Regions from separate parts of the Achromobacter sp. NPDC058515 genome, predicted to be linked through region 2. Evidence: predicted binding sites of a transcription regulator. Region 2 holds the regulator's gene; each other region holds the start of a gene.
The links. The regulator LexA, encoded in region 2, represses DNA repair genes until DNA is damaged. The targets are predictions, from matches to a motif close to ACTGTATNNNNATACAGT.
Positions count from the first base shown of each region.

Region 1: ACFWP0_RS10240 (PA0069 family radical SAM protein) is a predicted target of LexA. The motif match lies at 6,252-6,269, and genes of this name have one in related genera.
Region 3: recA (recombinase RecA) is a predicted target of LexA. The motif match lies at 4,002-4,019, and genes of this name have one in related genera.
Region 4: ACFWP0_RS16875 (ATP-dependent helicase) is a predicted target of LexA. The motif match lies at 2,559-2,576, and genes of this name have one in related genera.

Region 1 is NZ_JBHXNI010000004.1:319,483-327,231, reverse strand. It holds gene ACFWP0_RS10275 (sulfate ABC transporter substrate-binding protein) at 1-138, shown strand, start outside; gene cysT (sulfate ABC transporter permease subunit CysT) at 163-1,053, shown strand; gene cysW (sulfate ABC transporter permease subunit CysW) at 1,050-1,949, shown strand; gene ACFWP0_RS10260 (sulfate/molybdate ABC transporter ATP-binding protein) at 1,975-3,039, shown strand; gene ACFWP0_RS10255 (phosphoadenylyl-sulfate reductase) at 3,036-3,776, shown strand; gene cysD (sulfate adenylyltransferase subunit CysD) at 3,817-4,725, shown strand; gene ACFWP0_RS10245 (sulfate adenylyltransferase subunit 1) at 4,767-6,065, shown strand; gene ACFWP0_RS10240 (PA0069 family radical SAM protein) at 6,277-7,692, shown strand.
Region 2 is NZ_JBHXNI010000006.1:42,316-50,064, reverse strand. It holds gene ACFWP0_RS12590 (amino acid aminotransferase) at 1-1,167, shown strand, start outside; gene lexA (transcriptional repressor LexA) at 1,321-1,965, shown strand; gene lon (endopeptidase La) at 2,060-4,510, opposite strand; gene clpX (ATP-dependent Clp protease ATP-binding subunit ClpX) at 4,779-6,077, opposite strand; gene clpP (ATP-dependent Clp endopeptidase proteolytic subunit ClpP) at 6,180-6,833, opposite strand; gene tig (trigger factor) at 6,838-7,749, opposite strand, start outside.
Region 3 is NZ_JBHXNI010000004.1:213,930-221,678, forward strand. It holds gene metE (5-methyltetrahydropteroyltriglutamate--homocysteine S-methyltransferase) at 1-565, opposite strand, end outside; gene ACFWP0_RS09705 (LysR family transcriptional regulator) at 755-1,672, shown strand; gene recX (recombination regulator RecX) at 1,951-2,640, opposite strand; gene recA (recombinase RecA) at 2,767-3,828, opposite strand; gene ACFWP0_RS09720 (response regulator transcription factor) at 4,191-4,880, shown strand; gene ACFWP0_RS09725 (sensor histidine kinase N-terminal domain-containing protein) at 4,996-6,372, shown strand; gene ACFWP0_RS09730 (MFS transporter) at 6,567-7,749, shown strand, end outside.
Region 4 is NZ_JBHXNI010000009.1:87,162-94,910, reverse strand. It holds gene ACFWP0_RS16880 (magnesium and cobalt transport protein CorA) at 1-286, opposite strand, end outside; gene ACFWP0_RS16875 (ATP-dependent helicase) at 372-2,489, opposite strand; gene ACFWP0_RS16870 (DUF72 domain-containing protein) at 2,612-3,520, shown strand; gene ACFWP0_RS16865 (PLP-dependent aminotransferase family protein) at 3,651-5,135, opposite strand; gene ACFWP0_RS16860 (4-aminobutyrate--2-oxoglutarate transaminase) at 5,232-6,494, shown strand; gene ACFWP0_RS16855 (NAD-dependent succinate-semialdehyde dehydrogenase) at 6,640-7,749, shown strand, end outside.

The sequences.
Region 1 (7,749 bases), on a different contig from region 2:
AAGTATGAGTCCAAGTTCCCCAAGGTCAAGCTCGTCACCATCGACGACAAGATCTTCGGCGGCTGGCGCAAGGCGCAGAAGGATCACTTCAGCGACGGCGGCACCTTCGACCAGATCTACCAGCCCCAGAAGAAATAATCGGACAACGATCGGACGACGGCCATGACTACCGCCTCGAACCCGACGGCAAACGGCGCGCAAGCGCCTTTTGCCGTTCGGCGCAACAGCCCGGGCGTGCTGCCCGGATTCGGCATTTCCATGGGCTACGCGGTGTTCTACCTGAGCGTGCTCGTGCTGATCCCCCTGGCCGCCTTGCCCATCAAGAGCGCGGGGCTGGGATGGCAGGGCTTCTGGGATGCGGTGACGGCGCCGCGCGTGCTGGCGTCCTATCAACTGACGTTCGGCGCGTCGCTGATCGCGGCGCTGGTGAACCTTGTGTTCGGCACCGTCGTCGCCTGGGTGCTGGTGCGCTACCGCTTTCCCGGCAAGAAGGTGCTGGACGCGCTGGTCGACCTGCCTTTCGCGCTGCCCACCGCCGTGGCCGGCATTGCGCTGACCGCGCTGTATTCGCAGAAAGGCTGGCTGGGCGGCCCCCTGTCCGAATGGTTCGGCCTGAAAGTGGCCTTCACGCCGCTGGGGATCGTGATCGCGCTGATCTTCATTGGCGTGCCCTTTGTGGTGCGCACCGTGCAGCCGGTGCTTGAAGACGTGGAGCGCGAGATCGAGGAAGCGGCGGCCAGCCTGGGCGCCAACCGCTGGCAGACCATCCGCCGGGTGCTGCTGCCGACCATCCTGCCCGCGCTGATGACCGGCTTTGCGCTGGCGTTCGCGCGCGCGGTGGGCGAGTACGGATCGGTGGTGTTCATTGCCGGAAACATGCCCATGGTGTCCGAGATCACGCCGCTTCTGATCATTTCCAAGCTGGAGCAGTTCGATTACGCCGGCGCGGCCGCCATCGCGACCGTGATGCTGGTCCTGTCGTTCGTGCTGCTCCTGATCATCAATCTGTTGCAGGGCTGGCAGGCGCGCCGCGGCCTGGGGAGGCAGTCATGAGCGCATCGGACCGTCCCGCTCACCTGACCGAGCCGCGCTGGGTGCGCGGCGTGCTGCTGTTCGTGGCGTTGGGATTCCTGACGCTGTTCCTGCTGGTGCCGCTGGCGGCGGTGTTCGCCGAGGCCTTCAGGAAAGGATGGCAGCTGTACCTGGACGCCATCGTCGAGCCGGACGCGCTGGCGGCCATCCGCCTGACGCTGCTGGTCGCGGCGATCGCCTTGCCGGTGAACCTGGTGTTCGGCGTCGCCGCCGCCTGGGCCATCACCAAGTTCCAGTTCCGCGGCAAGCAGTTCCTGATCACGCTGATCGACCTGCCGTTCTCGGTGTCGCCCGTGGTGGCAGGCCTGGTGTTCGTGCTGCTGTTCGGCACGCAGGGCTGGTTCGGCGGCTGGCTGCAAGCCCACGACATCAAGATCGTCTATGCGGTGCCGGGCATCATCCTGGCGACGCTCTTCGTCACGTTCCCTTTCGTGGCGCGCGAGCTGATTCCGCTGATGCAGGCGCAAGGCAGCGAGGAAGAGCAGGCCGCGCTGACCCTGGGCGCCAGCGGCTGGCAGATCTTCTGGCGCGTGACCCTGCCGAACATCAAGTGGGGCCTGCTGTACGGCGCCATCTTGTGCAACGCGCGGGCCATGGGCGAATTCGGGGCGGTGTCGGTGGTGTCCGGGCAGATCCGGGGGCTGACCAACACGATGACCCTGCATGTGGAAATTCTCTACAACGAATACCAGTACTCCGCGGCGTTCGCCGTCGCTTCGCTGCTGGCCCTGCTGGCGCTGGTGACCCTGGTGGCGAAGAACGTGGTCGAGTGGCGCAATGCGCGCCTGATGCAGGGCGCCGACCAGCCGGTCGAGTACCCGGGCCCCGCGGTGGCCATCAAGCCGGCCGTCGCCTGACGCGACGGATACGAAGGAGACAGGCATGAGTATCGAAGTTCGCAATCTATCCAAGCGGTTCGGCCAGTTCCGCGCGCTCAACGACGTTTCGCTGCATATCGAGACGGGCGAGCTGGTGGCGCTGCTGGGGCCGTCGGGCTGCGGCAAGACGACGCTGCTGCGCATCATCGCGGGGCTGGAGTCGGCCGATTCCGGCAGCGTGCTGTTCGCTGGCGAGGACGCCACGGCCGTGGACGTCCGCCAGCGCCAGGTGGGGTTCGTGTTCCAGCACTATGCGCTGTTCAAGCACATGACGGTTTTCGAGAACGTGGCCTTCGGCCTGCGCGTCAAGCATCGCTCGCAGCGCCCGTCCGAAGACCAGATCAAGCGCAAGGTGCACGACCTGCTCAGCCTGGTGCAGCTGGACTGGCTGGCGGACCGCTATCCGGCGCAGTTGTCGGGCGGACAGCGCCAGCGCATCGCCCTGGCGCGCGCGCTGGCCGTCGAGCCGCGCGTGCTGCTGCTGGACGAGCCCTTTGGCGCGCTGGACGCCAAGGTGCGCAAGGAGCTGCGGCGCTGGCTGCGCCGGCTGCACGACGAACTGAACGTGGCCAGCGTGTTCGTCACGCATGACCAGGAAGAGGCGCTGGAGGTATCGGACCGCGTGGTGCTGATGAACGCGGGCCGGATCGAGCAGGTGGGCACGCCGCGCGAGGTGTGGGAAGGTCCGGCCACGCCGTTCGTCTACGGCTTTCTGGGCGACGTGAACCAGTTGCAGGGCGTGGCCACGCGCGGCGTGTGGGAAGGCGCCGGCCTGTCGCTGCCGGCCCCCGAGCTGCCGCACGCCGACGCCCAGCGCGCCACCGCCTATGTGCGGCCGCACGAATTCGATATCGAGCGCTACCGCGCGGATGCCGACGGGATTGCCGTGCGCCTCTCGCACGCCTATCTGGCCGGGCCCAGCGCCTACCTGGAACTCGCCCGCCAGGATTCCGACGCCATCATCGAGGCCGAAGTGCCGGAGTACCTGTACCGGGAACTGAACCTGCGCGACGGCGAACCCCTTCTGGCGCGTCCCCGCCGGGCGCGCATCTTCGCGGTGCAGCCATGACGACTATTCTTTCCGCCGAACTGGACGCCGGCCTGGCGGCGCGCTGGCGCGATCTGGCGGCGCGCCTGGCCGATATCCAGCGGCGCTATCCGGATGCCGCGCTGGCGTCTTCGCTGGCGGCCGAGGACATGGTGCTGACGCACGCCATCTACGACGCTGGCCTGGAGCTGGAGGTGTTTACGCTGGACACAGGCCGGCTGCATGCCGAGACGCTGGGCGTGCTGGACGCGGTGAGCGAGCGTTATGGACGCGAGGTGACGGTGTACAGGCCTGTCGCCGCCGCAGTCGACGAGCATGTGGCCGCGCATGGCGCCTTCGCCTTCTACGAAAGCGTGGAGCTGCGCAAGGCCTGCTGCCAGATCCGCAAGGTCGAGCCGCTCAAGCGCGCCCTGTCGGGCCGCGGCGCCTGGATCACCGGGCAGCGCCGCGCGCAGTCCACGACGCGCGGCGAGTTGCCGCTGGAAGAGGACGACAAGGCCTTCGGCCTCTACAAGTTCAACCCGCTGGCCGAGTGGAGCGAGGATGAGGTCTGGGCCGCCATCCGCGCGCTGGGCATTCCGTACAACCCGCTGCATGACCAGGGCTACCCCTCGATCGGCTGCGAGCCCTGTACGCGCGCGATCCGCCCGGGCGAAGACCTGAGGGCAGGGCGCTGGTGGTGGGAGTCGTCGGACTCCAAGGAATGCGGCCTGCATGCGGGCAACCGGGTCATCAGTATCGTGGCGCGCGACGATTGAAGCCGCCCATGAATTCAAAATCTGTTTTAGGGGAATACCTATGTCTGCTGTGATCCAACGCAGCCACCTGGATTGGCTGGAATCGGAAGCGATATTCATCCTGCGCGAGGTGGCCGCCGAAAGCGAAAAGCCCGTGCTGCTGTTCTCGGGGGGCAAGGACTCCGTGGTGCTGCTGCGCCTGGCCGAGAAGGCGTTCCGTCCGGGACGGTTTCCGTTCCCGTTGATGCACATCGACACCGGGCACAACTTCGACGAAGTGATCGCGTTCCGCGACGCGCGCGCGGCCGAACTGGGCGAAACCCTGATCGTGCGCAGCGTCGAGGATTCGATCAGTCGCGGCAGCGTCGTGCTGCGGCGCGAGACCGATTCGCGCAATGCGGCCCAGGCGGTGACCCTGCTGGAGGCCATCGAGGAGTTCGGCTTTGACGCCTGCATCGGCGGCGCCCGCCGCGACGAGGAAAAGGCGCGCGCCAAGGAACGCATCTTTTCGTTCCGCGACGAATTCGGCCAATGGGACCCCAAGGCCCAGCGCCCGGAACTGTGGAGCCTGTTCAACACGCGGGTGCATCGCGGCGAGAACATGCGCGTGTTCCCGATCTCGAACTGGACCGAGCTGGACGTCTGGCAGTACATCCAGCGCGAGCAGCTCGCGCTGCCGCCGATCTACTACACCCATGAGCGCGAGGTGGTGCGCCGCAAGGGTCTGCTGGTGCCGGTCACGCGGCTGACGCCGCCGCAGGAGGGCGAGCAGGTCGAGCGCCTGTCCGTGCGGTTCCGCACAGTGGGCGACATCTCCTGCACCTGCCCGGTGGCGTCAGACGCCGCCGACACCATGGCCATCATCGCCGAGACGGCGGTGACCGACATCACCGAGCGCGGCGCCACGCGCATGGACGACCAGACTTCCGAGGCCTCGATGGAGCGCCGCAAGAAGGAAGGCTATTTCTGAATGCACGATGCGCCGGCGCATGCCGGCGTCTGGGGACGCACATGAATGCACTGAACGATTCTTTTCTTTCCGGCGCCGGCACCGGCGTGCTGCGCCTGATCACGGCGGGTTCCGTCGATGACGGCAAGTCCACGCTGATCGGCCGCCTGCTCTATGACAGCAAGGGCGTGTTCGCCGACCAGCTCGATGCGATTTCGCGCTCCAAGCACAAGCGGGTGGCCGGCGACGGCATCGACTTCTCGCTGCTGACCGACGGCCTGGAGGCCGAGCGGGAGCAGGGCATCACCATCGACGTGGCCTACCGCTACTTCTCTACGCCCGCGCGCAAGTTCATCGTCGCGGATGCGCCCGGCCACGAGCAGTACACGCGCAACATGGTGACGGGCGCCTCGACGGCGGACGTCGCCGTCATCCTGATCGACGCCACGCGCGCCGCCGACGGCAAGCTGCTGCCGCAAACCAAACGCCACAGCACCATCGCGCGTCTCCTGGGCATCCGCCACATCGTGGTCGCCGTGAACAAGATGGACCTGGTGGACTGGGACCGCGCCGTGTTCGAGCGCATCCGCGACGCCTATGCGGATCTGGCGGGCAAGCTGGGCATCGCGCATTTCGACGCGCTGCCGCTGTCGGCCCTCAACGGCGACAACGTCGTGACGCTGTCGCCGAAAACGCCGTGGTACGAAGGGCAGCCGTTGCTGTCCTTGCTGGAGTCGCTGGACCTGGCCAGCGATGGCCGCGCCTTGCCGCTGCGCTTTCCCGTGCAGTGGGTGGCGCGCCATGATGGCGACCGCAAGGAGGATTTCCGCGGCTACGCCGGCCGCGTGGCCAGCGGCGTGCTGCGTCCGGGCGACGAAGTCACGGTGCAGCCGTCGGGCGTGACGGCGGTGGTGCGCGAGGTGCGCGCCTTCGACCGCGCGCTGGATGAGGCCGTGTCGGGCGACTCGATCACCCTGGTGCTGGATCGCGATGTGGACGTGTCGCGCGGCGACGTGATCGTGCATGCGTCCGCGCCCGCGCAGGTGTCGCGCGAGTTCGAGGCCGAGTTGTGCTGGCTGGATTCGCAGGCCTTGAATCCGGCGCGCAAGTACCTGCTCAAGTCGGGCACGCGATTGACGTCGGCAAAGATACGCGCGGTGCTGTCGCATCGCGATATCCACGAACTGCAGGAAGTGGAAAACACCGAAGGCACCTTGCGCATGAACGATATCGGCCGCGTGTCGTTCACCACGCGCGAGGCGCTGGCGGTTGATCGCTATGACGATGTGCCCGCGACCGGCGCCTTCATTCTGATTGACGAGGCTACGCATCAGACCGCGGCGGCGGGGATGTTGCGATAAGCGGAAAGAGGCGGGAAAACAACGGGATTCTGGGCCGATTTTCTGTGTTGTTTTTCTTCCAAATCCAATGCTGGCGCGGGTTTCCAGCGCATATCGCCTGATGAAAACGATTTGTTCGGACGTCGTCTTCGTCTTGCGGTAAAGTTGGGTTGTCTTACGAAAAGGCTTTTGGTGCTTGTCAAAACCACTGTGTTTTTGTACAGTAGTTTTCATGGCACGCACCGATCATTCTTTTCCCGCCGGTTCTGGGTCCCCGGCTGCCGCCCCCGCCGCCTTGCGCGGTCGGGGTGCGGTTACTAATGTTCGGCATCGCTTTCAGCGCGATGACCGCGTGCAGGTCGACGATGGCTGGTCCTCGTCCGGTTTGCCCGCCGACTTCGTAGATTCTGTCCCCGATAATTCCCCCGATGGGTCGCGCCCCGGCGCCGTCGTCATTCCCATCCTGCCCGATACGCGTTGCACCCCGCCCGCGCCCAAGACCACGGTCACGGCGGAAGAGGCGCGCAAGATGCTGTCGCGCAACGATTCCCCCGACATTCCCTTCGACGTCGCGGTCAACCCGTATCGCGGGTGCGAACACGGCTGCGTGTACTGCTACGCCCGGCCCACGCACTCCTACCTGGGCTACTCTCCCGGGCTGGACTTCGAAACGCGGCTGGTGGCCAAGGCGAACGCCGTTGAAGCCCTGCGCGCCGAACTGAGCCGGCCGGGTTACAAGCCCTCGCCCATCAACATCGGTTCGGCCACGGACGCCTACCAGCCCATCGAGCGCGACTGGCGCCTGACCCGCGGCCTGCTCGAACTCATGCTGGAAACCCGGCACCCCGTCACCATCGTCACGAAGAACGCGCTGGTCGCCCGCGACCTGGACCTGCTGGCCGCTTTGGCGGAGCAGAACCTGGTGGTCGTCTACATCAGCATCACGACGCTGGATGCCGGCATGGCGCGCACGCTGGAGCCCCGCGCCGCCGCGCCGTGGCGCCGCCTGGAAGCCGTACGCAGCCTGACGGACGCCGGCGTGCCGGTGGGCGTGCTGGTGGCGCCCGTCATCCCGTTCATCAACGACGAATCCATGGAACACATCCTCCAGGAGTCCAAGGCGGCGGGCGCGCATTACGCCAGCTATACCGTCCTGCGCCTGCCCTGGGAGGTCAAGACTCTGTTCGAGGACTGGCTCAACGCGCATTACCCGGACCGCGCCCAGCGCGTGCTGCACCGCATCGAAGACCTGCGCAACGGCCGCCGCAATGATCCGAATTTCGGTTCCCGCATGCGCGGAACCGGCATCTGGGCCGACCTGCTGCGCCAGCGCTTCGCCGTGGCGACCCGCAAGCTGGGGCTCAACCGCCACCGGCTGGCGCTGGACTGCGACCGTTTCCAGCCTCCGGCGGGCCCCGGGGCCACGGCGCCGCTGTTCGCGGCCGGCGCCACCGGCCAAGCCGCCCAGGCGCCGGCAACCGCATCCGGCGCCGGTCCGGCCGCTTCCGATTTCCTATCCCCGGTTGGCGCGCAAGCGTCTTCAGGGGTCCCTTTTCCCAGTGGTTTGCCCGCCGTCAGCGGCGCGTACGGGCGTGGTGCGCGCCAGTTGCGCGCCATGGCGGCCGGCCAGTTGTCATTGTTCGATTGACCGCAGGCGGCTGTTGCCCCGCGCGCGCATGCCAAGGCGGTCCGCCAAGGCGCTGAA
Region 2 (7,749 bases):
CCGCGCGACCCCATCCTTGGTCTGAACGAACAATACAACGCGGATACCCGCCCCGGTAAAGTCAATCTGGGCGTGGGCGTGTATTACGATGATCAGGGACGGATCCCTCTGCTGGGCGCCGTGCGCAAAGCCGAAGCCGCCCGCATCGAGGCCGCCGCGGCCCGCGGCTACCTGCCGATCGAAGGCATCGCGGGCTACAACTCGGGTGCTCAGGCCCTGCTGCTGGGCAAGGATTCCGCACTGGCCGCCGCAGGCCGCGTGCTGACCACGCAAGCCCTGGGCGGCACCGGCGCCCTGAAGATCGGCGCCGACTTCCTGCGCCAGCTGCTGCCGGCCTCCAAGGTCCTGATCAGCGATCCCAGCTGGGAAAACCACCGCGCGCTGTTCGAGCGCGCCGGCTTTGAAGTGGGCACGTATTCGTACTACGACGCCGCCACCCGCGGCCTGAACTTCGACGCCATGCTGGCGGACTTGAAGGCCGCGCCCGCCAAGACCGTCGTCGTGCTGCATGCTTGTTGCCACAACCCGACCGGCGTGGACCCCACCGCCGACCAGTGGAAGCAGATCGCCGCCGTCGTCAAGGAAAACAACCTGGTCCCGTTCCTGGACATCGCCTACCAAGGGTTCGGCGACGGCCTGACGGAAGACGCCTCGGTCGTGCGCATGTTCGCCGACCTGGACATGACCATGTTCATCAGCTCCTCGTTCTCGAAGTCGTTCTCGCTGTACGGCGAGCGCGTCGGCGCGCTGACGGTCGTGGCCGGCAGCAAGGACGAAGCCGCCCGCGTGCTGAGCCAACTGAAGCGCGTGATCCGCACCAACTACTCCAACCCGCCCACGCACGGCGGCACGGTGGTCTCGACGGTCCTGAACACGCCCGAACTCTTCGCCCTCTGGGAAGAAGAGCTCGCCGGCATGCGCGACCGCATCCGCCTGATGCGCAAGCAACTGGTCGACAAGATCAAGGAGCACGGCGGCAAGCAGGACTTCAGCTTTGTGCTGAACCAGCGCGGCATGTTCTCGTACTCGGGCCTGAGCGCCGCGCAAGTGGATCGCCTGCGCGAAGAGCACGGCGTCTACGCCGTGTCCAGCGGCCGCATCTGCGTGGCTGCGCTGAACAGCGGCAACATCGACAAGGTAGCCGCCGGCATCGCCGCGGTGCTGTAACGCCGTCCACGCAGGCCCCCTGCAGGCCTGCCGCCAGAAACGGGACCCTCGGGTCCCGTTTTTCTTTTGCCCCGCGCTGGCTTGCTTTTTTGCGCTGTGTCCCCCAGAATGGCGCTGTATATATGTACAGTCCGCTCGCACCGGATCATCGCCATGGCCAGCAAACTCACGGATCGTCAACAGCAAATCCTGGACCTCATCAGGCAGACCGTCACGCGCACCGGCTTTCCGCCGACGCGTGCCGAAATCGCCCAGGCCCTGGGGTTCCGTTCCCCCAACGCAGCGGAAGACCACCTCAAGGCATTGGCCCGCAAGGGCGCCATCGAGCTTACCGCCGGCGCCTCGCGCGGCATCCGCCTGAAGGATGCATCGTCCGCGCCGACGCAGGCCACCCTGCCCGCGCTGGCGCAATTGCTGCTACCGCTGGTCGGCCGGGTCGCGGCGGGCAGCCCCATCCTGGCCGCCGAACACGTGGAACGCGAAATCGGCGTGGACCCCCACCTGTTCGCCCAGGCGCCCGATTACCTGCTGAAGGTGCGCGGCATGAGCATGCGCGACGCCGGCATCCTGGAAGGCGACCTGCTCGCCGTCAAGAAAGCCTCGGAAGCCCGCAACGGCCAGATCGTCGTGGCCCGCCTGGGCGATGACGTCACGGTCAAGCGCCTGCAGCGCCAGAACGGCCATATCGAGCTCTTGCCCGAGAACCCCGACTTCGAAACCATCGTGGTCGAGGCCGACCAGGAGTTCGCCCTGGAAGGCATTGCGGTCGGCCTGATCCGCACCCACGCGCTGCACTAGGCGCATCGTTAACGGCAAAAGAAAACCCCGCGCAGGCGGGGTTTTCTTTTGCGGCGCCCTCTTTCGAAGGCGCCCTTTCGGGCGTAAAGCGCGATCAGTGCTTCAGCACCGGGTCGGTCGAACCGGGTTCAGCCGGCTTGGCGACCAGGGGTTCCTTGACCGCCTCTTCCTCGGCCAAAGGCTCGGGCAGACGCTCCAGGGCCAGTTCCAGCACCTTGTCGATCCAGCGCACCGGCACGATCTCGAGATGGTTCTTGACGTTGTCCGGGATCTCCGCCAAGTCCTTGACGTTTTCTTCCGGGATCAAGACCGTCTTGATGCCGCCACGGTGCGCCGCCAGCAGCTTTTCCTTCAGGCCGCCGATCGGGAGCACTTCGCCGCGCAGCGTGATCTCGCCGGTCATGGCGACATCGGCGCGCACCGGGATGCGCGACAAGGCCGACACCATGGCCGTGGTGATCGCGATACCCGCGGACGGACCGTCCTTGGGGGTCGCGCCTTCCGGCACGTGCACGTGCATGTCGTGCTTCTCGAAGACGCTGTCGGCAAAGCCCAGACGGCGAGCGCGCGAGCGCACCACCGTACGCGCTGCCTCGACCGACTCCTTCATCACATCGCCGAGCGAACCCGTGCGCTGGATGACGCCTTTGCCGGGCATGTCCGCGACTTCGATCGTCAGCAGGTCGCCGCCGACTTCCGTCCATGCCAGACCCGTCACCTGACCGATCTGGTTTTCCTTTTCGGCCATGCCGAAGGTGTAGCGGCGCACGCCGAGGAAATCGCTCAGGTTGTCGCCCGTGACGTTGACCGGCTTGACCTCAAGGGTCTTGCCCTCGGCCTTGGCGCGATCAGTCTGGGTCAGCAACTGCTTGATGACCTTGCGGCAGATCTTGCCCACTTCGCGTTCGAGCGCACGCACGCCGGCCTCGCGGGTGTAATAGCGCACGATATCGCGCAGCGCGCTGTCGTCCACCGTGAGCTCGCTGTCCTTCACGCCGTTGTTCTTCATCAGCTTGGGCAGCAGATGGTCGCGGCCAATGTGGATCTTCTCTTCCTCGGTGTAACCCGACAGGCGGATAACTTCCATGCGGTCCAGAAGCGCGGGCGGGATGTTCAGCGTGTTGCTGGTCGCCACGAACATGACGTCGGACAGGTCGAAGTCGACTTCGATGTAGTGGTCCTGGAACGTGTGGTTCTGTTCCGGGTCCAGCACCTCGAGCAGCGCCGACGAGGGATCGCCGCGGAAATCCATGCCCAGCTTGTCGATTTCATCAAGCAGGAACAGGGGATTGCGCACGCCGACCTTCGACATGTTCTGCACGATCTTGCCGGGCATGGAGCCGATGTACGTACGACGGTGGCCGCGGATTTCGGCTTCGTCGCGCACGCCGCCCAGCGCCATGCGGACGAACTTGCGGTTCGTCGCCTTGGCGATGGACTGCCCAAGCGAGGTCTTGCCCACGCCCGGAGGGCCGACCAGGCACAGGATCGGAGCCTTCACCTTGTCCACGCGCTGTTGCACGGCAAGATATTCCAGGATCCGTTCCTTGACCTTCTCAAGGCCGTAGTGATCGTTGTCCAGCACCGTCTCGGCGTTGCTGATCGAGTTGTTGATCTTGCTCTTCTTCCTCCAGGGGAGGTTGATGAGCGTATCGATGTAGTTGCGCACCACGGTGGCTTCGGCCGACATGGGCGACATGAGCTTGAGCTTCTTGAGCTCGGCATCGGCCTTCTTGCGCGCCTCTTTGGGCATGTGGGCAGCGATGATCTTCTTTTCAAGCTCTTCGATGTCCGCGCCCTCTTCGCCTTCGCCCAACTCCTTCTGAATGGCCTTGACCTGCTCATTCAGGTAGTAGTCGCGCTGGCTCTTTTCCATCTGCTTCTTCACGCGGCCGCGAATCCGCTTCTCGACCTGGAGGATGTCGATTTCGGTTTCGAGCTGCGTGAGCAAGCCTTCGAGGCGTTCGGAGGTGCCGACGATCTCGAGCATCTTCTGCTTCTGCTCGAGCTTCAGGGGAAGATGCGCGGCGATCGTATCGGCCAGGCGTCCGGCATCATCGATGCCAGCCAGCGAGGTCAGGATTTCCGGGGGAATCTTCTTGTTGAGTTTTACGTACTGCTCGAACTGGGCGACGATCGCGCGGCGCAGGGCCTCGGTCTCGGACCCTTGCATGGCGTCCGGCTCGATCGGCGACACCTGGCAGGTGAAGTGCGAATCGGCATCTTCGATGCTGTTGATGCGGGCGCGCTGGGTGCCTTCAACCAGCACCTTGACGGTGCCATCGGGCAGCTTGAGCATTTGCAGGATACCGGCGACGCAACCAATTTCGTAGACGTCTTCAGGCGTGGGGTCATCCTTGCCGGCGGACTTTTGGGCCACCAGCATGATGCTCTTGCCCGCTTCCATCGCAACCTCGAGCGCGCGGATGGAGCGCGGACGGCCGACGAACAGCGGGATGACCATGTGCGGAAACACCACGACATCGCGCAGTGGCAGCAGGGGAAGGTCGATCGGGTCGGAAGGCAGGGTCTGGCTGGCAGACATAGGAGGTTCCTCGGTATGACTCGGCGTATCGGGGACGGGAAGTTCGGGAATACCCGAGCAATCTCGTCAGTTACGTCTGTTATGGGAACAATAGCCGAAAATTCAAGATCTCGGCGTCCGGATAACCTGAAGGCTGAAAAAAACCCCAGATAGCGCCCTCAGTATGCGGGTGTCGCCGCCGCGAGAAAAGCGTGTTTGCACCTGGGGACGGCCCTAAGGCAAAAAAACCCGTTACGAGAACGGGCTTTTTTGAAATATCAGGCAGCGGTCAAGCGGCGGCGTCGCGGACTTCCCCGCGCTCCGGCTTGTCCGAAGCCGTGGCTTCGTCGGCGTAGATCAGCAAGGGCTTGCCCTCGCCTTCAATGGCGCCGTCGTCCAGCACCACGCGCTTGACGTTGCCTTGGGAAGGCAGGTCATACATGGTGTCGAGCAATGCCTGCTCGATGATGGACCGCAGGCCGCGGGCCCCAGTCTTGCGCTTGAGCGCCTTGCGGGCGATGGCCTTCAGTGCGGCGGGCCGCACGTCGAGCTCGGCGCCTTCCATGGCGAACAGCTTCTGGAATTGCTTGAGCAAGGCGTTCTTGGGCTCGGTCAGGATCTGCACCAGGGCCGCTTCGTCCAGCTCGTCCAGCGTGGCGACGACCGGCAGACGGCCGACCAGCTCGGGGATGAGGCCGAACTTGATCAGATCTTCCGGCTCGACTTCGGAGAAGAGCTCGCCCACGCCGCGTTCCGACTTGGCGCGCACGGAAGCCGAGAAGCCGATGCCGGACTTTTCGGTGCGGTCGCGGATGACCTTTTCCAGTCCGTCGAAGGCGCCGCCCACGATGAACAGGATGTTGGTCGTATCCACCTGGACGAAGTCCTGGTTGGGATGCTTGCGGCCGCCCTGCGGGGGCACCGAAGCCACGGTGCCTTCGATCAGTTTCAGCAAGGCCTGCTGCACGCCCTCGCCCGACACGTCGCGGGTGATGGACGGGTTGTCGGACTTGCGGGAAATCTTGTCGATTTCATCGATGTAGATAATGGCGCGCTGCGCCTTTTCCACTTCGTAGTTGCAGTTCTGCAGCAACTTCTGAATGATGTTCTCGACGTCTTCGCCCACGTAGCCGGCTTCGGTCAGCGTGGTGGCGTCAGCCATGACGAACGGCACATTCAGCATGCGCGCCAGCGTCTGCGCCAGGAGCGTCTTGCCCGACCCGGTGGGGCCGATGAGCATGATGTTGCTCTTGGACAGCTCGACTTCGTCGCCCTTGATCTCGCCGTGGCGAATGCGCTTGTAGTGGTTGTAGACGGCCACGGCCAGCATGCGCTTGGGCGAGTTCTGCCCAATGACGTACTGGTCGAGGAAAGTCTTGATTTCGGCCGGAGTGGGCAGTTCGGAACGAATCGCCGCGCGCGCGGTAGCCTGCGCTTCCTCGCGGATGATGTCGTTGCACAGGTCTATGCATTCATCGCAGATGAACACCGACGGACCCGCGATCAGCTTGCGGACTTCATGCTGGCTTTTATTGCAAAACGAGCAATGCAGCACTTTTGCGTCTGCCGATCCCTTTTTTTCAGGCATATTTGTTTCGTATCTCAGGTAAAGATGCGCCAGACCGGGAAAGAGGTCTAGCGCATGCGCTTACTCAAACATGATGGCAGGGGGTCTGGATCAACCGGGAAGTCAGCCTTCCGAACGGGAGTGCATCACCTTGTCCACCAGTCCATACGATACCGCATCTTCGGCCGACATGAAGTTGTCACGTTCCGTGTCCAGCTCGATGCGCTCCATCGTCTGGCCGGTGTTCTCGGCCAGGATGCGGTTCAGCCGCTCGCGCAGGTCCAGGATCTCGCGAGCCTGGATCTGGATGTCGGAGGCCTGCCCTTGGGCGCCGCCGGACGGCTGGTGAATCATGATGCGCGAGTTGGGCAAGGTGAAACGCTTGCCCTTCTTGCCTGCCGCCAGCAGGAACGCCCCCATGCTGGCCGCGAGGCCCGTGCACAGGGTGGAAACGTCCGGCTTGACGAACTGCATGGTGTCAAAGATGGCCATGCCCGCATACACCGACCCGCCGGGCGAGTTGATGTACAGGGAAATGTCCTTGTCAGGATTCTCCGATTCCAGGAACAGCAACTGAGCCACGACCAGGTTGGCCGTGGCGTCGTTCACCGGACCCACCAGGAAAATGAGCCGTTCGCGGAGCAGACGCGAATAGATGTCGTAGGCGCGCTCGCCGCGCCCCGACTGCTCGATCACCATGGGAATGTAGCCCAGGCCGGTGGGGGTCACCGAAGACCCGCCATTCATTGCCGCATAGAAATCGGTGAATCTCTGCATAGTGTTACGCCATCCCCATCAACTGATCGAAAGGCACCGACTCTTCGGTGACCTTGGCCTTTTCCAACACGTGCGCGACGACGTTGTCTTCCAGCACGATAGCCTCGATTTCAGCACGACGCTGGCGGTCAGCCAGGTAATAGCTGACAACCTGAGCGGGTTGTTCGTAGTTTTCGGCGAATTCTTCAATGCGCGCGCGAACTTGCTCGGGCTTGGCTTGCAGTTGGGCTTGCTTGACCAGTTCCGACACCAGCAGGCCCAGACGGACACGGCGCTCGGATTCGGTCGAGAAGGCTTCAGCCGGGATCGGCACGGACTCGGCGTTCGGGATGCCGCGCTGCTTGAGCTCTTCGCGGGCAGCGGCGACACGGCCTTGCACGTCGTTGTCGACCAGCGACTTCGGCACGTCGAACTTGCCGGCTTCGACCAGGGCATCCATGACGCTGGACTTGGTGCGGCCTTGCGAGCGCACCTTGACTTCGCGTTCGATGTTGCTGCGGATGTCGGCCTTCAGCTTTTCGACGTCGCCTTCGGCCTGGCCGAGGGACTTGGCAAATTCGCTGTTCAGCTCGGGCAGGACGCCTTCAGCCACTTCCTTGACGGTGATGGTGAATTCGGCGGTCTTGCCGGCGACTTCCACGCCTTGGTAGTCATCGGGGAACTTGAGTTCGAAGACCTTGGACTCGCCAGCCTTCAGGCCGCGGGCAGCTTCTTCGAATTCCGGCAACATGCGGCCTTGGCCGAGCACGAACGGGAAATCTTCGGCCTTGCCGCCTTCGAACGGCACGCCGTCGATGGTGCCGGCGAAGTCCAGCGTGACGCGGTCGCCGTCTGCAGAGGCGCGGCCTTCGCGGGCTTCGAACGTGGCGCGCTGCTTGCGCAGGACGTCCAGCGTTTGCTGCACTTCGGCGTCGGT
Region 3 (7,749 bases), on a different contig from region 2:
GCAGCTGCAGCTTGCCCGCATCGGCGGCGCCGTCGGCAAAGGCATCGCCCTTACCCTGGTACAACCAGGTCAGCGGACCGGGAATCACCGGCTTGACGGCCAGGCCCAGTTCCTGCGCTTCCTGAATCTGCTCGAACAGGGATTCGCGGGCGATGCGGAAAGTCTGGCCCGGAACCAGTTCCGGCACGATGTAGTGGTAGTTGGTATCGAACCACTTGGTCATTTCGCAAGCGGCGGCGGGCTTGCCGGTCGGCGCGCGGCCGCGGCCCATGCGGAACAGCGTGTCCAGCGCAACCGGCTCATTGTCCTTCTGGCCGAAGCGGGCGGGCACCGCGCCCAGCAGCGTGGTCCATTCCAGGATCTGGTCGTACCAGGCGAAGTCGCCGACCGGCACGAACTTCAGGCCGGCCTCGGCTTGCAGCTTCCAATGTTTGGCGCGCAGTTCGCGGCCGGTTTCTTCCAGCGCTTCTGCAGTCTGCTTGCCGGCCCAATAGGCCTCGACAGCGCGCTTCAATTCGCGCTGGGCGCCAATGCGGGGGAATCCCAAATTATGAATAGTAGTCATGACAACACCGCCGTTAGACAAAATTTGTTCAAGTGAAGGCTATTCTGAGGCCAAACCAAAATGAATCAAAATCAATGTCTACATTCATAAAATGAGAAACCCTCATACAATATAAGCTCATTCCGGCCCTCGGGGGTTCGGAGCCGGAATCCCGCGCCGGCGCGGGTTCGCCATGCCTTTCCCACGCACATGCTAGAAATCCGCCACCTTGAAACGCTGACCGCCATCCGGGAAGGCGGCAGCCTGCAGGAAGCCGCCGAGCGCCTGCACCTGACTCAATCCGCCCTCTCGCACCAGTTGCGCGACCTGGAAACCCGTCTGGGCACGCCCCTGCTGAACCGCCGCACCCGCCCGGCCCGCCTCACCACCGCCGGCCTGCGCGTGCTGGCCCTGGCCGACGAGGTCCTGCCCCGCATCCGCGCGACGGAACGGGATCTGCAGCGCCTGGCGGCCGGACGCACCGGACGGCTGCACCTGGCGATCGATTGCCATTCCTGCTTTCAATGGCTGATGCCGGCTCTGGACGCCTTCCGCGTGCAATGGCCGGATGTGGCGCTGGACCTGTCGGCGGCATTCTCGTTCGCTCCCCTGCCCGCGCTGGTGCGCGGCGACCTGGATCTGGTCATCACCTCAGACCCCCAGCCGCTGGACGCCGTGGAATACCTGCCGCTGTTCAAGTACGAACTGGTGCTGGCCGTATCGGAATCGAATCCGCTGGCCGGCAGCAAATTCATCATGCCGGACCAGTTGGCCGACCAGACGCTCATCACCTATCCGGTGGACAAGCAGCGCCTGGACATCTTCACGGCGTTCCTCGACCCCGCCGACGTGGAACCCGCCGCCATCCGCAAGGCGGAACTGACGCCCATCATCGCGCAGCTCGTCGCCAGCAACCGGGGCGTGGCGGCGCTGCCCAACTGGGCGCTGACGGAATACATGAACCAGGGATGGCTGCGGCTCTGCCGGCTTGGCCCCCAAGGCGTATGGCGCACGCTGTACGCCACCGTGCGCAGCGAGGACACGGACGCCTCGTACATCGACGAGTTCCTGACCATCACCCGCGATGTCTGCTTCAAGACGTTGTCGGGGATCAAGTCGGCGAAATAAGGGGAAAGAGGCCCCCACGCTGCGCACGCTTCGCGTGCTTGCTGCCCCCCGAGGGGGCGTTTTTGCCTTGGGGCGGCCCGGCGGACAAAAAAGGCCCCCACGCCGCGCGCGCTTCGCGTGCTTGCTGCCCCCCGAGGGGGAGTTTTTGCCTTGGGGCGGCCCGGCGGACAAAAAGGCCCCCACGCCGCGCGCGCTTCGCGTGCTTGCTGCCCCCCGAGGGGGCGTTTTTGCCTTGGGGCGGCCCGGCGGCAAAAAGGCCCCCACGCCGCACGGCGGCCTCAGTCCTCTTCGCCCTCGCCCAGGATGCGGCGGATCACGTCGTGCGCGAAACCGCGGCTGGCCAGGAATCGCGCCTGCTTGGCGTAGGCGGCGCGGTCGTCCGGCCTGGCGTCGAAGCGTTTCTTCCAGACTTCCAGCGCGCGGTCGTATTCGGTGGCCCGCAGCTGGTCGCGCAGTTCGGCGACCTGGTTGTCGTCGACCCCATGCTGGCGTAATTCCTGCACGATGCGCGCCGCGCCCTGGCGCGATGCGCGCCGGTGCACCAGGCTTTGCGCAAAGCGCTTGGTGGACAGCCACCCTTCTTTCTCCAGGGCATCCAGCACCGCGTCGACTTCGGCGGCGTCTTCGGCATAGGCGGCCAGCTTGCGCGCCAGTTCTTCACGCGCATGTTCGCGCCGCGACAGATAACCCACCGCGCGCATTTTCAGCGACGGCCCTTTGCGAGCCTGCTTGCCGTCATCGGAAGGGGATTCATCGCCGCCGGCGGCCGCGCGGCGGCCGCGCGCCGCGCCGCGCTGTTCGGAGCTGCGCTGCCATTGATCGGCTTGCCCAGCAGGCGCGGCGGCTTCCTGCCCGGCGCGCGCGTCCGACGTGCGGCGCAAGCCCTGCGGCTTGGCGACGGTTTCGAATTCGTCATCCAACTTGGCTCGAAGGCGGTCGGCTGACGCGGGAGTCGGTTTCCAGCTCATGCGTTTCCTGCTTGCCATGCACAACGGCAGGCCCGTCAAGGCGCCTGCCGCAATTTGCCGGGCGGAGCCCGGTGCGATGCATGGGCCGCAGGCGAGGAACCGCCTGCGACCGGTGGATCGTTTCGATTATTCGGCGGTGTCTTCCGCCGTCGGCACGAATTCAGCGGCGCGGCTGACGATGCCCTGGTTCTCGCGGACGCGGTTCTCGATCTCGATGGCGATTGCCTTGTGCTCTTTCAGGTACTCGCGGACGTTGTCCTTGCCCTGTCCGATGCGATTGCCGTTGTAGCTGTACCACGCACCGGACTTGTCCACCACGTTGGCGGCCACGCCCAGGTCGATGATTTCGCCTTCGCGCGAGATGCCGGCGCCGTACATGATGTCGAACTCGGCCTGCTTGAACGGCGGCGCGACCTTGTTCTTTACGACCTTGACGCGGGTTTCGTTGCCGACCACCTCGTCGCCCTTCTTGATGGAGCCGATGCGGCGGATATCCAGGCGCACGGAGGCGTAGAACTTGAGCGCGTTGCCGCCGGTGGTGGTTTCGGGGTTGCCGAACATCACGCCGATCTTCATGCGGATCTGGTTGATGAAGATGACCATGCAGTTGGTGCGCTTGATCGTGGCGGTCAGCTTGCGCAACGCCTGGCTCATGAGGCGGGCTTGCAGGCCGGGCAGCGAATCGCCCATTTCGCCTTCGATTTCGGCCTTGGGCACCAGCGCGGCCACCGAGTCGATGACGATCAGGTCGACGGAGCCCGAACGCACCAGCGCATCGGTGATTTCCAGCGCCTGCTCGCCCGTGTCCGGCTGCGAGATCAGCAGGTCGGTCAGGTTGACGCCCAGCTTGTTGGCGTACTGCACGTCGAGCGCGTGTTCCGCGTCGACGAAGGCGCAGGTGCCGCCGGTTTTTTGCATTTCGGCGATGACTTGCAGCGTCAGCGTGGTCTTGCCCGACGATTCCGGACCGTAGATTTCGACCACGCGGCCGCGCGGCAGGCCGCCGACGCCCAGCGCGATGTCCAGACCCAGCGATCCCGTGGAAACCACCTGGATGTCATGCGAGACCTCGTTGTCGCCGTAGCGCATGATCGAGCCCTTGCCGAACTGCTTTTCGATCTGCGAAAGCGCGGCGGCAAGCGCCTTGGCCTTTTCCGATGCGGCGGCCTTGGTGGTTTTGTCGTCCATGTAGAGTCCTGTCTGTAACGTATCTGGGTGTCGAAGGGGATTACGGGTCTGGCTATGGGTCTGGCTACGGACCTGGCGCGGGTTTGGCGCGGGTTTGGCGCGGGTTTGGCGCGGATCTGTCAGAGGGCCGGCGGATGCTTTGAGCTACGGATCAGATTATGGCATCGGATTGTACTGTACAAAAACCCAGTGTGCCAGTCTTTTGCACGTATACCCTGAGTGGGCAAGCATTGCGGCATATGACAGAATCGAAAGCAATCCCGGTATTTTGCCCCTTTTCCGCCGCCGGGCCGCTCCAAGGCGGAAAGCGCCCAAGAGGCGGCAAGCGCGCGCGGCGTGGGGTTCCCTATTTGCAGCAGCCCATGCGTATTCTGATTGCCGAAGACGACAGCATCCTGGCCGACGGCCTGTCCCGGTCGTTGCGCCACAACGGCTACGCCGTGGATGCCGTACGCGACGGGCTCGCGGCCGATTCCGCGCTGGCCGCCCAGGCATTCGACCTGCTCATCCTCGACCTCGGTTTGCCCCAACTGGCGGGGCTGGAAGTGCTGCGCCGCCTGCGCGCCCGCAATTCCGCCCTGCCCGTGCTCATCCTGACCGCGGCCGACAGCATCGAACAGCGCGTCAAGGGCCTGGACCTGGGCGCCGACGACTATATGGCCAAGCCCTTCGCGCTGTCCGAACTCGAAGCCCGCGTGCGGGCGCTGACCCGGCGCGGCGCCGGCGGCGGCGCCACGATGCTCAAGCATGGCCGGCTGCTGTTCGACCAGACCGGCCGCGTGGCCATCGTGGACGATCAGACGCTGGATTTGTCCGCCCGCGAAGTCAGCCTGCTCGAAATCCTCCTGACCCGCAGCGGGCGCATGGTCAGCAAGACGCAGCTCGTCGACCACCTCTGCGAATGGGGCGAGGAAGTCAGCACCAACGCCATCGAGGTCTATGTGCATCGCCTGCGCAAGAAGCTCGAACCCAGCGGCGTGAAGATCGTGACCGTGCGCGGCCTGGGCTACTGTCTTGAGCGGGACCAGGGTGCGGCGTACCTCGCAAGCTGAGCCTGCGCCTCCAGAGCCGCTCAACCAGGAAGCGCTGGATGTCATGCAAGCCGGGTCCAAGGGCCCGAGCTTCGCGCCGCCCCAGCGTTCCCTGCTGGGCGAGATCCTGGACTGGATGCTCGCGCCGCTCTTCCTCTTGTGGCCGATGAGCGTGGCCATCACCTACGTGGTCGCGCAGAACATCGCCAACGTTCCCTACGACCGGGCGCTTGCCAACAATCTCCATGTGCTGACGCGGCAGGTCCACGCCCAGGACGGCCGCGCCGTCCTGAAGATGACCGACGCCGCGCGCGACGTGCTGCGCGCCGATGAAACCGACAGCGTCTTCTGGCTGGCCCTGGGCAGCCGCGGCGAATACCTGGGCGGCGACCGCGCCCTGCCCCTTCCCGCCACCGTGGGCCAGCCCAGGCCCGGCGAGGTCCAATACGAGGACGACACCCTGCGCGGCTTCGGAATCCGGCTGGCGTTCACCTGGGTCGACCTGAACCTGCCCGACACCCAGCCCGCCTTGCTGATCGTGGCCGAGACCGTGGAAAAGCGCACGCAGCTGGCCAACGACATCATCAAGGGCGTGATCATTCCGCAGTTCGTGGTGCTGCCCATCGCCGTGCTGCTCGTGTGGTTCGGCCTGTCGCGCGGCGTGGCGCCCCTGAACGCGCTGCAGCAACGGCTGCGGGCCCGCCGGCCCGACGACCTCTCCCCCATCGACGAGCGCGCAGCCCCCTCCGAGATCGCCCCGCTGGTGGCGGCCATGAACGACCTGTTGGACCGCCTGTCCGCCAACGTCCAGGCGCAGCGCCGCTTCGTGGCGGACGCGGCGCATCAGCTGAAGACGCCGCTGGCGGGATTGCGGACCCAGGCCGAACTGGCGCTGCGCGACGCCAGTCCCGAAGAAATGCAGTCCAGCCTGCGCCAGCTGGTGACCGGCTCCGAACGGGCGACCCGGCTGGTGAACCAGCTGCTCTTGCTGGCCCGCGCCGAAAATCCCAGCGCCATCGGGCTGACCCGCACCGACATCAACACCATCGCCTACGAGCAGACCATGCACTGGGTGCCGCTTGCCCTGTCGCTCAGCACGGACCTGGGCTTCGAGGGCTCGGACGAGCCCGTCGAGATCAATGGCAATCCCTTGCTGCTGGCCGAACTGCTCAACAACCTGGTGGACAACGCGCTGCGCTACACGCCGCGCGGCGGCCACATCACGGTGCGCGCGCTCAGCCTTGCCGGGCAAGGCGTGCTGGAAGTCGAGGATTCCGGTCCCGGCATCCCGCCGGAAGAGCGCGAGCGCGTGTTCGACCGCTTCTACCGCGTGCTGGGCACGACCTCGGATGGCAGCGGCCTCGGTCTGGCCATCGTGCGGGAGATCGCGCAAAAGCATCAGGCCAGCGTCGTCATCAGCGACCATCCCACCGCGCATTCGGATTTGCCGGGCACGCGCATCCGCGTGATTTTTCCGCTGTATGCGCCAACGCCGGACCTCGCGGACGGCTAGGACTATCCCTAGTTTCCCACGGAATAGTCATATTTTGTTTCAAATTTAAGATTCGGGTAAGGGTCCCGTCAGAACCTCGTCAGCCTCGGCCCCCAATGTGACGCTTAGCTCGATGTCGGTCTCGCCGGCGGAGGGTCAAGCACGGCGGAGAACCGCCGGCCAAAAAACGAGGAGACATCATGAGCACAACTACCATGGCAGGCCGCGGTCCATCCGCGGATCCGCGTCCGATGACCAAGGAGGAGCGCAAGGTCATCTTCGCGTCGTCGCTCGGCACGGTATTCGAGTGGTACGACTTTTATCTATATGGCTCGCTTGCGGCCATCATTGCCCAACACTTTTTCTCCGGCGTGAACCCGACCGCGGGCTTCATCTTCGCGCTGCTGGCCTTCGCGGCGGGCTTCGCGGTGCGGCCGTTCGGCGCGCTGGTGTTCGGCCGCCTGGGCGACCTGGTCGGACGCAAATACACCTTCCTGGTCACGATCGTGATCATGGGCCTTTCCACGTTCCTCGTGGGCATCCTGCCCAGCTACGCCAGCATCGGCCTGGCCGCGCCGGCCATCCTGATCGTCCTGCGCCTGCTGCAAGGCCTGGCGCTGGGCGGCGAGTACGGCGGCGCGGCGACCTACGTCGCCGAACACGCCCCGCACGGCCGCCGCGGCTTCTACACGTCCTGGATCCAGACCACCGCGACGCTGGGCCTGTTCTTGTCGCTGCTGGTCATCCTGGGCATCCGCACGTTCATGGGCGAAGACGAGTTCAAAGCCTGGGGATGGCGCATTCCGTTCCTGATCTCGGTGGTGCTGCTGGGCATCTCGGTGTGGATCCGCCTGCAACTGAACGAATCGCCCACCTTCAAGCGCATGAAGGAAGAAGGCAAGGGTTCGAAGGCGCCCATCGCTGAATCGTTCGGCCAATGGAAGAACCTGAAGGTCGTGATCCTGGCGCTGCTGGGCCTGACCGCCGGCCAGGCCGTCGTCTGGTACACCGGCCAGTTCTACGCCCTGTTCTTCCTGACGCAGACGCTGAAGGTCGACTCGAACACCGCCAACATCCTGATCGCCGTCGCGCTCCTGCTCGGCACGCCCTTCTTCGTGATCTTCGGCGCGCTGTCCGACAAGATCGGCCGCAAGCCCATCATCATGGCCGGCTGCCTGATCGCCGCGGCGACCTACTTCCCGATCTTCCAGGGCCTGACGCACTTCGCCAACCCGGCGCTGGAAAAGGCGCAAGCCACCGCCCCGGTCACCGTGATCGCCGATCCCGCCACCTGCTCGTTCCAGTTCAACCCCGTCGGCACGGCTGCGTTCACCAGCTCTTGCGACGTGGTGAAGTCGTTCATGGCCCGCAATTCGGTGAACTACACCAACCAGGCCG
Region 4 (7,749 bases), on a different contig from region 2:
TGGCGACAATGAGGATCATGTTGCCGTAGTCGATGATCTTCGGCCGCCGGTGGGTTTCCAGCATCTCTTCCTGGTTCTTGCCGCAGGCGCCGAGTTCCCGGGCAACCTTGGCCAACATTTCCGGGCCGGGATTGCGCAGGCCGATCCACAGCATGCTGTGGCTCTGGCTGACGTACTGGCCGACTTCATCGATGGGAACCTCGCGGTCCCGCCGTCCGTTCACATAGGCGATCGACGCCACGACCTCGCTCTTGGACGGGTCGCCGGCACGTTCTTCAGTAGACATAAACACCCTCTGACAATGCGATCCCTGCCGGACAGCTTATGCGTATCGGGCGATGATAGCCCAGCCTGCCTGCGTCCTGCGCGTCCTAGAACAGATTGCGCACGCGCTTGGCCACGTCCACGCGCGGCGCCTGGGGCTCCTTGGGTTCGCCGCGCCCCGCCGGCAGTTCGGGCAGCTTGGGCAGGTGGTCGAACAGCGGCAGCATCGAATTGGTGATGTAGCGCGTGCGCGATCCATATACGTGGCGGTCGCCCATGCCGGTCTGCTGATGCACGTAGAAGCGCTGCGGCACGATGAGCTGCAGGCGTTCCTTGGCGCGCGTCATCGCGACATACAGCAGGCGGCGCTCTTCTTCGATTTCCTCGGCGGTGCCGGTGCTCATGTCGGACGGAATGCAGCCGTCGACCACGTTCAGCACGTAGACCGCCTTCCATTCCTGGCCCTTGGCGGAATGGATCGTGGACAGGATCATGTAGTCTTCGTCGCGCAGCGGCGCGCCGGACTCGTCGCTGGTGGCGTCGGGCGGGTCCAGGGTCAGCTCGGTCAGGAAGCGCTCGCGCGACGGATAGGTCGCCGCGATGCGCGCGAGCTGGTCGAGGTCCGTCTTGCGCACGCGCGCATCGTCGTACAGGCGTTCCAGTTGGCCCGAGTACCAGCGCAGGGCCAGGTCCACGTCCGCCGGCCATTTCAGCGCGGGATCGCACAGCGCGGCATAGGTGTCGGCGAACGCGCCCCATTCCTCTTGCGCCGCCGCCCCCGGCTTGAATTCGCGCAGCGCCCGCAGAGGTTCGGCCGACGCCGACATGGCGTCCATCAGCTTGCCCGCCGTGGCGGGGCCGATGCCGGGCATCAGCTGGGCCACGCGGAAACCCGCCATGCGCCCGCGCGGGTTCTCGGCCCATCGCAGCAGCGACAGCAGGTCCTTCACATGCGCGGCTTCCAGGAAGCGCAGGCCGCCGAATTTCACGAAGGGAATATTGCGGCGGGTCAGCTCCAGTTCCAGCGCGGCGCTATGGCTGGCGGTGCGAAACAGCGCCGCCTGCGACTTGAGCGTGGCGCCGCCCTCGCGCTGGGCCAGGACCTGGTCGGCCACCCAGCGCGCCTGCCCGCTTTCGTCGCTGACGGTCACCAGTTCAGGCAGCTGGGACGACAGCCGGTCGGTCCACAGGTCCTTGGCGTAGCGTTCCGCCGCCTGGCCGATCACGGCGTTGGACGCATTCAGGATGGGCTGCGAGGACCGGTAGTTGCGGTCCAGCGTGATGACGCGCGCGGGCTTGGGAAACTGGTTCGGGAAGTCCAGGATGTTGCGCACCGTCGCCGCGCGGAACGAATAGATGGACTGGGCGTCGTCGCCCACCACCGTCAGGCCGCGGCCGTCGGGCTTCATCGCCAGCAGGATGGCCGACTGCAGGCGGTTGGTGTCCTGGTATTCGTCCACCAGCACGTGGTCGAAGCGCGCGCCCACGTCGGCCGAGATGCCGGGGTCGGACATCATCTCGGCCCAGTAGAGCAGCAGGTCGTCGTAGTCCAGCACCTGCTGGTCCTGCTTGGCCACGACATAGGCGCGGAACAGTTTCTTCAGTTCGTCTTCCCATTGGGCGCACCAGGGAAAGGACGTCTTCAGCACGTCGTCCACGGGCGTCTGGCTGTTGACCACGCGCGAATAGATGGCCAGGCAGGTGCCCTTAAGCGGAAAGCGGGACTTCGTGGACGACAGGCCCAGTTCGTGGCGGACCATGCCCATCAGGTCCTCGGCGTCGCCGCGGTCATGGATGGTGAAGGCTTCGGACAGGCCGATGCGCTGCGCGCAATCGCGCAGGAGGCGCGCGCCGATCGCGTGGAAGGTGCCCGCCCAAGGCAGGGACGGCGCCTGCTGGGAAGCGCGCAGGTTCATCACCCGCTGCAGCACCGAGCCCACGCGGCGATCCATCTCCAGCGCCGCGCGGCGCGAGAAGGTCAGGAGCAGCATGCGCTGCGGGTCCGCGCCGTTCATGATCAGGTGCGCGACGCGATGCGCCAGCGTATTGGTCTTGCCCGAACCCGCCCCGGCTATGACGAGCAGGGCGCCGTCGTCCCCCGGCGCGCCGGCCACGCCGAATTCGGCGGCCTCGCGCTGGGCGGGATTGAGGTCGGCCAGGGGGTCGGGACGGCCGGCTGGGCGGTCGTTGGCGGGCGGAGACGGCAAATTGGATGGGTCGGACATGGAGCGGGGCCGCAGCGCTGCGGCCGCAAGGAATGAGGGAGCCATGGCGTTGCCTGGCTGCGGATGAACACTGTATATTTATACAGAATTTTTTCGATTCCGTCTGATTCCCCCCTGGCGCCATGCGTCTTTCGACCCGCATCCTGACCGGCACCGCCTCCTGGACCGACCCGACCCTGCTTGCCTGCGGACGCTTCTACCCGCCCGAGGCCCGCAGCGCCGAAGCCCGCCTGCGCTTCTATGCGTCGCGCTTTCCCATGGCCGAGATCGATTCCAGCTTCTACGCCATGCCCACGCCGGAAAACGCCTACCTGTGGGCCACCCGGACGCCGGACGAATTCGTTTTCAACATCAAGGCCTTCCGGCTGTTCACCGGCCACCAGACGCCGCTGTCCGCCCTGCCCGCCGACATCCGCCGCGAGCTTGCCGACTGGCCCGAACCCATCATCTACCACGACCGCATGCCGCCCGATCTGCGCGACGAACTCTGGCGGCGCTACCAGCTCGCGCTGGAGCCCCTGCGCCTGCCCGGCAAGCTGGGCGCCGTGCACTTCCAGTTTCCGCCATGGATCCGGCGCGACGCGCGCGGCATGGCGCGCGTGGCCGACTGCGCGCGGCGCATGGAAGAACACCTGGTGTCGGTGGAATTCCGGCACCGCAGCTGGTTCGACACGCCCGCCGCCACCGCGGACACCCTGGCCTTCGAGCGCGAGCTGGGCGTCGCGCATACCGTGGTGGACGCGCCGCAGGGCTTTGACAACACCGTGCCCGCCGTCTGGGAAAGCACGCATCCCGACCTGGCGCTATTGCGCCTGCACGGGCGCAACACGGCCGCCTGGAACGTATCGGGCGCGGCCTCTTCCGGACGCTTCCAGTACGAGTATTCGGACGAGGAACTGGCCGAACTGGCCGAACGGTTCACCCGGCTGGCGGCGCAAAGCGCCCAGGCGCACGCCGTGTTCAACACCAACTTCGAAGACCAGGGCATGCGCAATGCGGCGGCCTTTGCGTCGGCGTTGCTGCCGTTCTGAGACTGCCTGCGCGGGGACGCGCGGTGTCTGACACCGGCAAGGCAAAGGTGTCAGACACCGGATATGCGCACTACTTCGCGCCATTTCCGGTTTCGGCGATTGCGATCCTGCACATAGACGTCCATTACAACTACTTCCCCCGCGCCACTTCCGCCAGGCTTTCAAGCAGCACTTCAAATTTGCGCGCAATGTCGTGCTCGGGCACGCAGGCATAGCCCAGCAGCAGGCCGGGCCGGCGTCCCTCGTCGTTGACGTAGTAGCGCGACAGCGCGCGCGTCAGCACGCCCTTGCCGCGCGCCCCGTCCACCACGCGCAGGTCGTCCATGTCTTGCGGCAAGGTCAGCACCAGGTGCAGGCCCGCCATGCTGGCGTCGCGATGCAGCCAGTCGGGGCCCAGCCGCCGTTCGATCAGGTTGACCAGCATGGCGCGGCGGCGTCCATACAGCATGCGCATGCGGCGGATGTGGGCGGCGTAGTGGCCTTCCGAGATGAAGGTTGCCAGCGCGGCGTGCGTCATCAGGTGACCCTCGCGGTAGAGCTCCGCATGGGCGGCCTGGAACGCGGCGGTCAGGGCCTTGGGCAGCACCAGGTAGCCCACGCGCAGGCCGGGATAAAGCGTCTTGCTGAAGGTGCCCATGTAGATGACGGGCGCATCGGGCTCCAGGCCCAGCAGCGACGCGATGGGCCGCCCCGAGAAGCGGAACTCGCTGTCGTAGTCGTCTTCGATGATCCAGCTGCCGCTTTGCCGCGCCATCGCCAGCAACTGGCGTCGGCGGGTCAGCGACATGACCGGCCCCAGGGGATACTGGTGCGACGGCGTGACGAAGATGAAGCGCGGCGGCGCGCCGGCCGTCTCGGGCAGGCGCATGCCCTCTTCGTCCACCGGCAGGTGCACCGTGCGCAGGCCGTTGGCCTGCAGGATGGTGCGGGCGCCCCAGTAGCCCGGGTCCTCGACCCAGGCGGTCTCGCCGGCCTCGCCCAGGATGCGGGTAGTCAGGTCGATGGCCTGGTGGGAACCTTCGGTGATGATGATCTGCTCGGGATCGCAGTCGATGGAGCGGGTCAGCGCCAGATGCTGCGCCAGCGCCTCGCGCAGCGCGGGCAGGCCGCCCCCGTAGGCGTAGGTCAGCAGGTCGGGCGAGGGGTTGCGCCACAGGGCGCTGAAAATGCGGCCGAATTTCTTGTGCGGGAACTCGGTCAGGTCGGGCACGCCCGGCATGAAGGCGCCCCATTGGTAGGGCGAGGCGGACACGCTGTCGACGATCGCCGCGCCGCGCGGCGACAGCGCCGGGCGGGCCTGCGCGTGCGCGGCCTGGCGCAAGCGGCGGCCGCTGGCCAGGTAGGAATCCGGCACCGAGGCGTTGACGAAGGTGCCGTTGCCCTGGCGGCTGCGGGTATAGCCTTCGGCCAGCAGCTGGCTGTATACGTGAACCACGGTGTTGCGGGCGATGCCCAGCTCGGCCGCCAGGTCGCGCGTGGCGGGCAGGCGCGAGTCCGCGGCGATGGATCCGTCGAGGATGGCTTCGCGCACTCCCCGGTACAGCCGCTTGTTCATGGGCTCGGTCGACCCGTCGGCCAGGCGCAGCAGCAGCAAGTCACCCACGATGGAACGCAATTGGTTCTACCTGATTTATTAAAGTGGTTCCCACAAGTGGGGCCATCGTAGCATTAAATAAGGTTTTTACCGCCCATCATGCTCTTCGAGGCCGAGATGAAGAATCAGGATCTGAATACCCGCCGTTCCCTCGCCACGCCCCGCGGCGTCGGCGTCATGTGCGACTTCTATGCCGTGCGCGCGGAAAACGCCACGCTGTGGGATGCCAATGGCAAGGAATACATCGATTTCGCAGGCGGCATCGCCGTCCTGAACACCGGCCACCTGCACCCGAAGATCAAGGCCGCGATCACCGCGCAGCTCGACAACTTCACGCACACCGCCTACCAGATCGTGCCGTACGAAGGCTACATCTCGCTGGCCGAGCGCATCAACCGCCTGGCGCCGATCGCGGGCCTGAAGAAGACCGCCTTCTTCACCACCGGCGTCGAAGCCGTCGAAAACGCCGTGAAGATCGCGCGTTCGGCCACGGGCCGTTCGGGCGTCATCGCGTTCTCGGGCTCGTTCCACGGCCGCACCATGCTCGGCATGGCGCTGACCGGCAAGGTCGCCCCCTACAAGCTGTCGTTCGGCCCCATGCCGGGCGACATCTATCACGTGCCGTTCCCCAACGCCACGCAGTCCATCAGCGTGGCCGATTCGCTCAAGGCGCTGGACCTGCTGTTCAAGGTCGACATCGATCCCAAGCGCGTCGCGGCCATCATCATCGAGCCGGTGCAGGGCGAAGGCGGCTTCAACATCACGCCGCCCGAACTGATGACGGCGCTGCGCAAGGTCTGCGACGAACACGGCATCCTGCTGATCGCCGATGAAGTCCAGACCGGCTTTGGCCGCACGGGCAAGCTGTTCGCGATGGAACACCACACGGTCCAGGCCGACCTCATCACGATGGCCAAGAGCCTGGGCGGCGGCATGCCGATCTCGGGCGTGGTCGGCCGCGCCGACGTCATGGACGGCCCCGCAGCCGGCGGCCTGGGCGGCACCTACGCCGGCAACCCGCTGGCGGTCGCCGCCGCGCATGCCGTGCTGGACGTGATCGCCGAGGAAAAGCTGTGCGAGCGCGCCGCCGAACTCGGCGACAAGCTGCGCGCGCATCTGGAAGGCCTGCGCGCCAAGGTTCCGGGCATCGCCGACGTGCGCGGCCTGGGTTCGATGGTCGCGCTGGAGCTGAACGACCCGGCCGGCAAGCCGGACGCCGAAGCGGTCAAGCGCGTGCAGGCGCGCGCCCTCGAACGCGGCCTGATTTTGCTAAGCTGCGGTGTGTACGGGAACGTTCTGCGCTTCCTGTACCCCTTGACCATTCCCGACGCCCAGTTCGCGCGCGCGCTGGACATCCTGTCCGAGGCGCTCGCGGCGTAAGGCGCGCAGCCCTGAATACCCGGTTATTCGGCCGGCAGGCACGACGATTGCGGGCGTAGCAGGGACTCCGGCTTGGCACTCAAGCCCGGAGCCTGCCACGCCCGTAGTCGCTTGGCCTGCCGCACCCATCAAGGAGACTCCCGACATGACAGCATTGACCCATCCCCTTTCGCGTCCCGATCTGCTGCGCGACGCCTGCTATATCGACGGCAAGTGGGTAGGCGCCGGCAGCGGCGCATCCATCCCCGTGGACAATCCCTCCACCGGCAAGACCATCGTGTCGGTGCCCAAGCTGGGCCGCAAGGAAACGGAACAGGCCATCGCCAGCGCCCAGGCCGCGCTGCCGGCCTGGAGCGCCAAGACGGGCAAGGAACGCGCGGCGATCCTGCAGAAATGGGCGCAGCTCATGCTGCAGAACCAGCAAGACCTCGCCGCCATCATGACCTCCGAACAGGGCAAGCCCGTGACCGAGGCCGCGGGTGAAATCGCCTACGCGGCGTCGTTCCTGGAATGGTTTGCCGAGGAAGCCAAGCGCATCGACGGCGACATCCTGCAAAGCCCCAAGGCCGGCCAGCGCCTGATGGCGCTCAAGCAGCCGATCGGCGTCACCGCCGCGATCACGCCCTGGAACTTCCCCGCCGCCATGATCACCCGCAAGGTCGGCCCCGCGCTTGCCGCCGGCTGCACCATGGTGGTCAAGCCCGCCCAGCAGACGCCGCTGACCGCGCTGGCGCTGGCCGTGCTGGCCGAAGAAGCCGGCGTGCCCGCGGGCGTGTTCCATGTCATCACCGGCAGCTCGCGCGACATCGGCGCGGCCCTGTGCGAAAGCGATGTCGTGCGCAAGCTGAGCTTCACGGGCTCGACCGAAGTCGGCCGCACGCTGATGGAGCAATGCGCGCCCACCATCAAGAAGCTGTCGCTGGAACTGGGCGGCAACGCGCCCTTCATCGTGTTCGACGACGCCGACCTGGACCGCGCCGTCGACGGCATCCTGGCCTCGAAGTACCGCAACGCCGGCCAGACCTGCGTGTGCGCCAACCGCATCTACGTGCAGGCCGGCGTGTACGAGGAAATCGCCAAGCGCCTGGTGGCCAAGGTCACCGCCATGAAGGTCGGCGACGGCTTTGCCGACGGCGTGACGCAAGGTCCGCTGATCGATGCCAACGCGGTCGAAAAGGTGCAAGAGCACATCGCCGACGCCACGGCCCACGGCGCCAAGGTCATCGCCGGCGGCAAGCCGCATGCGCTGGGCGGC